2 regions of the Thalassotalea ganghwensis genome follow, and region 2 is predicted to be linked to the other one. Evidence: riboswitches for the same ligand, from Rfam matches in the RefSeq annotation. Region 2 holds a riboswitch; the other holds the start of a gene.
The links. Region 2 has a riboswitch for cyclic di-GMP ahead of ACSLUH_RS16490 (hypothetical protein). Riboswitches for the same ligand answer to the same signal wherever they lie in the genome.
Positions count from the first base shown of each region.

Region 1: it holds a riboswitch for cyclic di-GMP, as region 2 does, so the genes downstream of both, ACSLUH_RS10450 (DUF3718 domain-containing protein) here and ACSLUH_RS16490 (hypothetical protein) in region 2, are expected to answer to the same signal.

Region 1 covers NZ_JBQRUM010000008.1:178,878-182,831, forward strand. Annotated here, with positions in the region: gene ACSLUH_RS10440 (class I SAM-dependent methyltransferase) at 1-12, shown strand, start outside; gene ACSLUH_RS10445 (patatin-like phospholipase family protein) at 343-1,491, opposite strand; gene ACSLUH_RS10450 (DUF3718 domain-containing protein) at 1,686-2,045, opposite strand; cyclic di-GMP riboswitch class I at 2,110-2,198, opposite strand; gene ACSLUH_RS10455 (CoA transferase subunit B) at 2,525-3,184, opposite strand; gene ACSLUH_RS10460 (CoA transferase subunit A) at 3,209-3,910, opposite strand; gene ACSLUH_RS10465 (hydroxymethylglutaryl-CoA lyase) at 3,940-3,954, opposite strand, start outside.
Region 2 covers NZ_JBQRUM010000019.1:40,270-44,223, reverse strand. Annotated here, with positions in the region: gene ACSLUH_RS16495 (cyclic di-GMP phosphodiesterase) at 1-979, shown strand, start outside; gene ACSLUH_RS16490 (hypothetical protein) at 1,182-1,601, opposite strand; cyclic di-GMP riboswitch class I at 1,697-1,779, opposite strand; gene secF (protein translocase subunit SecF) at 2,041-2,988, opposite strand; gene secD (protein translocase subunit SecD) at 2,998-3,954, opposite strand, start outside.

The sequences.
Region 1 (3,954 bases), on a different contig from region 2:
GCAACATCGTGAGTATCATCACTGTATATTGTAATCATTATGTAAAAAAATTGATTTTTGTTGTAAAGATAAGTAAAGTAGCGGCCAAATTTTATTGGAGTGAAGTGCAAGGATTGCAGACATGGATGTAGTTACTATTTCTTTTCTATCAGTTGTTATTTCATGTTTATTACTCGTGTCTCGTATCAATAAGTTTAGAAAGCTTAACTTAATTATGAATGGAAATTTTTTAAATATTGAAAGAATGAGGGATTTTAAATCCGTAGCTTTACGAATTGCTAGTGTTCATGTCATTGTTTTTTCACCGCTAGTATTCTATTTTCTTGTTAAACTGTAACGCACTTATAAACTCAAAAATTCTCGGATTTGTGTTTCTTTTTTCATGGTATCTTCATAACCAAGCTTAATAAGTTGGCGGCAATAATTCTTTTCAAAAAGAATGTAACTGATCAAACTTGACTCTGAATCATTACTAATTCCAAAATTTCTCAGTAATAGACGAATAGAAATGGGTAAATCCGAAAAGTATTCAACCGCCATTGCATTAAAATCATGGCTCGGATTAAGCAGCATTGAATCTATATTTTTAAGGCCTTTTTGATTATTTTTTGTATCCTCAGGTACGAGCTTTAATGTTCCGTTGATACGCTTCATACGCTCTAGATCACTTTGAATCGTATCTGAGAAAATACCGTCGAGAAGATGACCTGCAATTGTTGCGGTTGTAGGTGGGTGAGGATTATTTTCCTTTGCGTGAAGCGGTTCTTTAGGTTGTTCTACACCGACTATAAAAAGTTGCTCGCCACCCAAGTGAATAGCTGGACTTAATGGTGATAGCTGATGAATAGAGCCATCACCATAATGTTCATGCTTTATTTTTATCGAAGGAAACACTAACGGGATAGAAGCTGACGCCATTAAATGTTCAGCGTCAATCCTCGTTGGTTTTCCGTAACGTTTTGCTCTAAACCACGGTGCAATATTTGATTGTGATTGATAAAAACTAACTGAATTGCCACTACTATAACTTGAAGCAGTAACCGACAGACCGGTTAAATAACCCTTATTGATATTGGTATCGATACGTTGAAAGTCGATAACATCATTGAGTAACTGCCGCAACGGCTCATTATTTAATAAGCTTCTCGGCTTTTTATTGGCATAATCGGCTTGAAATGTTGCTAAGAGACCGCGAAAAATATGGCCAAATACCCGAGAGGGATCGCTATAATAAACGCGGTTAGTATTTAAGTTATTCCAAACCCACTCTAGCTTCTTTACCGCTAAATGAAAACAAGAAGAATAACACGCCAGAGCGGTACTGTTGATAGCACCCGCTGAGGTTCCACAGATGATCGGAAATGGACTGGCATAATGTCGAGGGATATATTGAGCAACCGCTTTTAAAACCCCGACCTGATAGGCTGCTCGGGCACCGCCTCCAGTAAGTACTAATGCATTTTTACTGTGTTGAATCTGGCGTTTTGACATCATACTAGTTATTGTTTTTCTTAAACTATTTTTAATTGTAATGGTAAATTCATCGTTGCACTAGTTTAAATCGTGATTTCTTTGCTTCGATAAAGCTTAGACAAAAAAAAAGCCAGTATAAACTGGCTTTTTTAACTGACAGAAAGAATTATTAACTGGTAAAACATTATTACGAATGCCTACTAGCTAACAAATTAGCTACTTACACGTTCGTTAGCAGCATCTATCAATGGTTGCGATCCAGATTGAATTAGCGCTAGGTTCTCTGAAACAACTTTCTTAGGTAATTTACTAATTATCATCGAGCCTGTTTCAACAGCACCTGCTACAGCGGCAAATTCTAACAAGTTTTTACCATTACATTGAATATCGTCAAAAATCTTACGAATTTTTAAACGATTCGTCTTTAAAAAAGAACGCATACGTTTCTTATCATCGGCAGCGACATATTCACAAATACTTTGTGCAATGTTTGCTGCTTTTGCCTGTGGTGCAGTGACCATAGACGACAATGTTAAAGCTGTGATAGTAGAAACTAGTAATAATTTTTTCATTTTAATAACCTTTTAAATCAGTAGAGTTAATAAAAGAAAAAACCACAGGATGTACCTATTGTAACTCGGTAACTCCGCTGTCATAGACTTTTGATAGCCCTTAGACCGGTGGTTTTGCGTAACACGTTTTCGCGTGTCTTGCCTTTTCTTCGTCTCTTTAAGTATCGCGAATGGCTAGCGCAATTGCAACTAAAAAGCTAGTTTATTTTTTGGAAAATATAAGTTATTTTTTTAAGTTTTTGTTTTGTAATGCTTTATATTGTTTTGTTTTGTTATTTATATTTTTGTTTTTGTATTTTTGTCCAGAATAAAACATGCTTTATTCACGTGGAGTTTTAAATATACTTAAAGATTTTAGACAAATGGCAGTGAAGAAAGGTTGAAAAATAGCGGATTTAAAGTAGAGGTTACTTTAATTAAAAATAAAAAACCGTCACATTGGAGTGACGGTTTTTTGCGTAAGTACGAGCAATGAAAGGTTAGCTAAACTGCATTTCCGGCACGTGCTCAGGAACAACCAATTCACCTTCAGTGAGTTTAACAATTTCTTCAACTGAAACACCTGGCGCTCTCTCTAACAGGTGAAACTTTCCATCTTTTATTTCGATAAAAGCTAGGTCGGTTAATACCCGTTTGATACAACCTTTACCGGTTAGTGGAAGAGTACATGATTTTAATAACTTAGACTCGCCATGCTTCGAGGCATGGGTCATGGTGACAATGATATTGTCGGCACCAGCGACGAGATCCATAGCTCCGCCCATACCTTTAATTAACTTGCCTGGGATCATATACGAAGCAATATTGCCATTAACATCGACTTCGAATGCTCCTAAAACCGTTAAATCAACATGGCCACCACGGATCATTGCGAAAGATTCAGCAGAATCAAAAATTGATGCTCCCGTTGCCATGGTAACCGTTTGTTTACCTGCATTAATAAGGTCTGCGTCAATTTCGCTTTCTGTTGGGAACTGTCCCATACCCAGTAAGCCATTTTCTGACTGCAACATAACTTGCATGCCATCAGGAACATAGTTAGCAACTAAGGTAGGGATCCCTATGCCAAGGTTAACATAGTAGCCGTCTTGAAGTTCTTGAGCGACACGCTGTGCTATTTGTTCTCTTGTTAAAGCCATAATTTTAATCCTCTTACAACGTGTTTAGCTTTGGCGAATTGTGCGTTGTTCAATACGTTTTTCAAACGTACCCTGAATCAAACGATCAACGTAGATACCAGGTGTGTGTATTTGATCTGGGTCTAGTTCACCAGGCTCAACAATCTCCTCAACTTCAACTACGGTTATTTTTCCCGCTGTTGCTGCCATTGGATTAAAGTTGCGAGCAGTTTTTCTAAAGACTAAGTTACCGTAACGGTCTGCCTTCCATGCTTTAACAATGGCGAAGTCTCCGGTAATGGATTCCTCTAAGATATAGTGGCGACCATTAAATTCACGAGACTCTTTGCCTTCGGCGACAGGCGTTCCATATCCGGTTGCGGTAAAGAATGCTGGAATGCCAGCACCACCAGCACGCATTTTTTCAGCAAGTGTGCCTTGCGGGGTTAATTCTACTTCAAGTTCACCACTCATCATTTGACGTTCGAACTCGGCATTTTCACCGACGTAAGAAGCGACGATTTTTTTAATTTGGCGCTCTGGTAACAATACGCCCAAACCAAAATCATCGACACCACAGTTGTTTGAAACCACAGTTAACCCTTTGGTACCTTTTCTTTTTATCTCTGCGATAAGGTTCTCAGGGATACCACAAAGGCCAAATCCACCGGCGATCACTGTCATGTTGTCTTCTAGACCTGCCATGGCTTCTTCATAGCTTGACACTACTTTGTCAAATCCGGCCATCTTTTACTCCTTAATCGTAAAAAAGTGCGCTATTGCTTAGCGCG
Region 2 (3,954 bases):
AAACTCTGCAGCTGAAGTTGAAATAGCCTCAACGGAAAAAGCAAGCGAATGCCTAGATGAGTTGGCAACATCATGCCAGCTCTATGAAGAAGCGAATAAGCGATTAGAAGATATTTTTATCCATGCAAGACAAGGGAAAAAGTTAACCACTGATGGCATGGCTGACCTTGCAGCAGATATTACTCGCTCAGTGGTTCGCAACGAATATGCCATGGCGATTTTAACCCGCATTCGTCATCATTCTACATATCAATGGGAACATGCCATCAACACTGCGGTGTTATTATGTGGTTTTTCTTTATTTTTGGGGCTCAAACCGGAAGTCGTTAATCAAGTTACCTTAGGGGCACTGTTACATGATGTAGGCAATGCTAAAATTCCCGAAGGTATTTTAATTAAGCCTGACAAACTTACCCATGGCGAGATGAATGCGATTAAGAAGCACCCTATTGAAGGGATAAAAATGTGCAAAGAGCAAGGGCTAGCCAACGGAATTATTAAAGACATGGTACTCAATCATCATGAACGACTAGATGGCTCTGGTTACCCTCGGGGACTCAAAAAAGACAAGATATCAAAATTAGCAAGAATGACAGCTATCATCGATGTTTATGATGCAATGACTGGTGATAGGCCATACCAAAAAGCGCAACAACCGATAGAAGCATTACGCTTTTTAATGACCAATAAAGAAAAGTTTGATATTCAAATCGTTCAACAGTTTATCAAATTTTTAGGAGTGCATCCTGTAGGCTCTATTGTTCAACTATCAAACCAACGACTTGCCCTTATCATTCAAGGCAATAGAGAAGAACCATTAAAACCAGTGGTTCATATTTTTTATAACACCGACACCAGCCAGTATATCAAAGCAAAAGTGGTAGATTTAACCAAAGAAACCATTGAAATTGTTAGTGCGATCAAAGCTGATGATTACAATATCAACATGCAAAAACTGATTAAAGACTTGATCAGTTAACTTTAAGCGTTAGATTGTAATAAAACTTTAACACCTAAACTAAAAGTAACAGATAAGAAAACTTGTCGAACATGCCTGAGCGTGCAATTTTCAAATTGATTAATGACTAAAAGAGCTTTATCGATAGAAATTACGGTCTTTTAGAAACAAAAAAGCCCAATCAAAAGATTGGGCTAAACAGAGAGACTACAAAGAAAAACAATTACGAATTCTTTACTTTACGTACAAAGCGAGCAACTTCATCACCATTACAGATTAATTTCTTCGCCATAGTTCCAATAGCGTTAATTCCTTGGTTTGCAGCTTTAATACAAAGCTGACTTTCTAATGAATCATTTGCAGGAACAAGAACAACTTCTTTTTCAGTTTCTTGAGGTTTTACATAATAAGTTTTTGCAAACTCTTTAACCGATAAGCCATTGCAAGCAAAATTAAGTGATTGATATTGAATACCTTGCTTTTTCGCTTCTAAACGCGCAGCAGAATAGCCATTATTAGCGGCAACGATACAAATGCTTGTTTCGACTGAATTGTCATTTGCATAAAACGTTGCGCTCGAAGTAGATGCTTGAGCTGAAGTGGCAACTAAGATTGAAGATAAAACAACTGCTAATTTTTTCATGTTTTTGTAAACCCTATTTAAATCAAATTAAAGAAATTGATAAGAAACGGTCACAAAAAACCTCTAACGCCTGCAATAATTAGCGTTGTCTATGCTGAGGTAACTCCGCTGTCATAGGTATCCCCTTAGACCGGTGGTTTTGCGTAATACTCTTTCAAGTACCTTGCCGTTTCTAGCTGGCGCGCATTATAGAGAGCTTTATATTAAGATCAAGCTTTTTTTGCGTATTTTTTGAACATTTCGAGTAAAAAACATTCTAATTTCGAATTAATAACAGCTATTTTACAAATAGCGAATTATTATTAACAAAGCAACTGTTTAGCTGAACTATATACAAATCAACCTTAAAGCGACAAAAAGAATACATAGATAAAAAAACCTCGCCAATTAATTGCCGAGGTTTTCTAAAATCGTTATTAACTAAAGTGCACTACAAACATTAAGGTAGCATTTGCTCCTGATCTGCGCCTTCTTTCTCGACTACTTCAGGAATTAAATCTTCTTTAGATATACCTAATACCAAGGCAATTGAACTTGCAACGTAAACTGACGAGTAAGTACCAACAAACACCCCTAACAATAATGCAGTAGCAAAACCGTGGATGAGTGCCCCTCCTTGATAAAATAGCGCAAATAAAACCAATAACGTGGTAATTGAGGTAATGAAGGTACGGCTTAACGTCTGCGTTAGTGAAATATTGATAATTTCCTCAGCCGTCTCATCTCGCACTTTCCTAAAGTTTTCTCGAATACGATCAGAAACAACAATGGTATCATTTAGAGAGTAACCAATAACCGCTAAAATTGCTGCCAGTATGGTTAAATCGAACTCTAATTGAAGCACAGAAAATAAGCCTAAGGTTAGCAAGACATCGTGGAATAGCGCGAATACAGAACCTAAAGCAAAGCGCCACTCAAAACGAAACGCAACGTAAACCAAAATACAAATCAAGGCGGTTAACATTGCTAAACCACCTTGCTCAGTTAATTCATCACCTACACTTGCACCAACAAACTCTATCCGGCGCATGGCTAATTGTTGTCCTGTGCCCTCATTTAACAATGATAGAACTTGGTTACCAAGCATTTCCGCTTGCACGCCTTCACGTTGCGCTAAACGAATAACCACATCACGACTGCTACCATAGAGCTGCACAACAGCATCATCATAGCCACCACCTTCTAAAACTTGTCGAATTTGATTGAGATCGGCTGGCTGTTCAAAACCTACTTCAATCAAGGTACCACCGGTAAAGTCTAAGCCAAAATTAAGCTTATTGACAAACAGTGAACCAATAGAAGCAAGCATCAATAAGGCACTAAAAATCATCGCTATCTTTCGATAGCCCATAAAGTTGATCGTTTCTTTTATCTTAAAAATCTGCATCTGAGTCACCTATATCGATAATTTATCGAGGCGTTTACCACCCCAAACTGCATTGACAATTGTTCGCGTACCAATGATTGCGGTAAACATCGAAGTGACAATACCAATAGATAAGGTAACCGCAAATCCTTTAATTGGGCCTGTGCCAACAGCAAATAAAATAATAGCCGCAATCAAGGTTGTGATGTTTGCATCTAAGATAGTTGAGAACGCTGCGTCATACCCTTGATGAATTGATTGCTGTACCGACTTACCTTCGCGAAGCTCTTCTCGGATCCGCTCAAATATTAGTACATTGGCGTCAACGGCCATACCTACGGTTAGTACAATACCCGCCATACCCGGCAAGGTTAATGTTGCCCCTGGGATCATCGACATTACGCCAACAATTAACACTAAGTTTGCCATTAGCGCTAAGTTCGCCACAATGCCAAAGGCACGGTAGTAAATGAGCATGAATAAAAATACTAGAGCAAAACCACCCATAATCGCTTGGAAGCCTAATTCCACGTTTTCAGCGCCTAACGTTGGTCCAACTGTGCGTTCTTCAACGATCTGAATAGGCGCAATTAACGCCCCTGCGCGTAATAATAATGCTAAGTTATGCGCTTCTGTTGCCGAGCCAGCACCCGTGATTCGAAAGTTTTTACCTAAGCGGGCTTGTATGGTTGCCACACTAATCACTTCTTCTTTTTTCTCAAAGATAGTATTGCCTTTCGCATCGACACGATCTGTCGGTTTGTACTCAATAAACACCGTTGCCATTGGTTTACCGACATTATTTTTAGTGGCATTAGAGAATTTACTTCCCCCCGGTGAGTCTAGGGTAATATTAACTTGCGGTTGTGAGTATTCACTGAAACTAGAGCTTGCATCAACGATATGATCACCGGTTAACATAATGCGTTTTTTCAGCAAAACAGGCTTGCCATCGCGCTCATATAACAATTGAGAACTTGCCGGTAC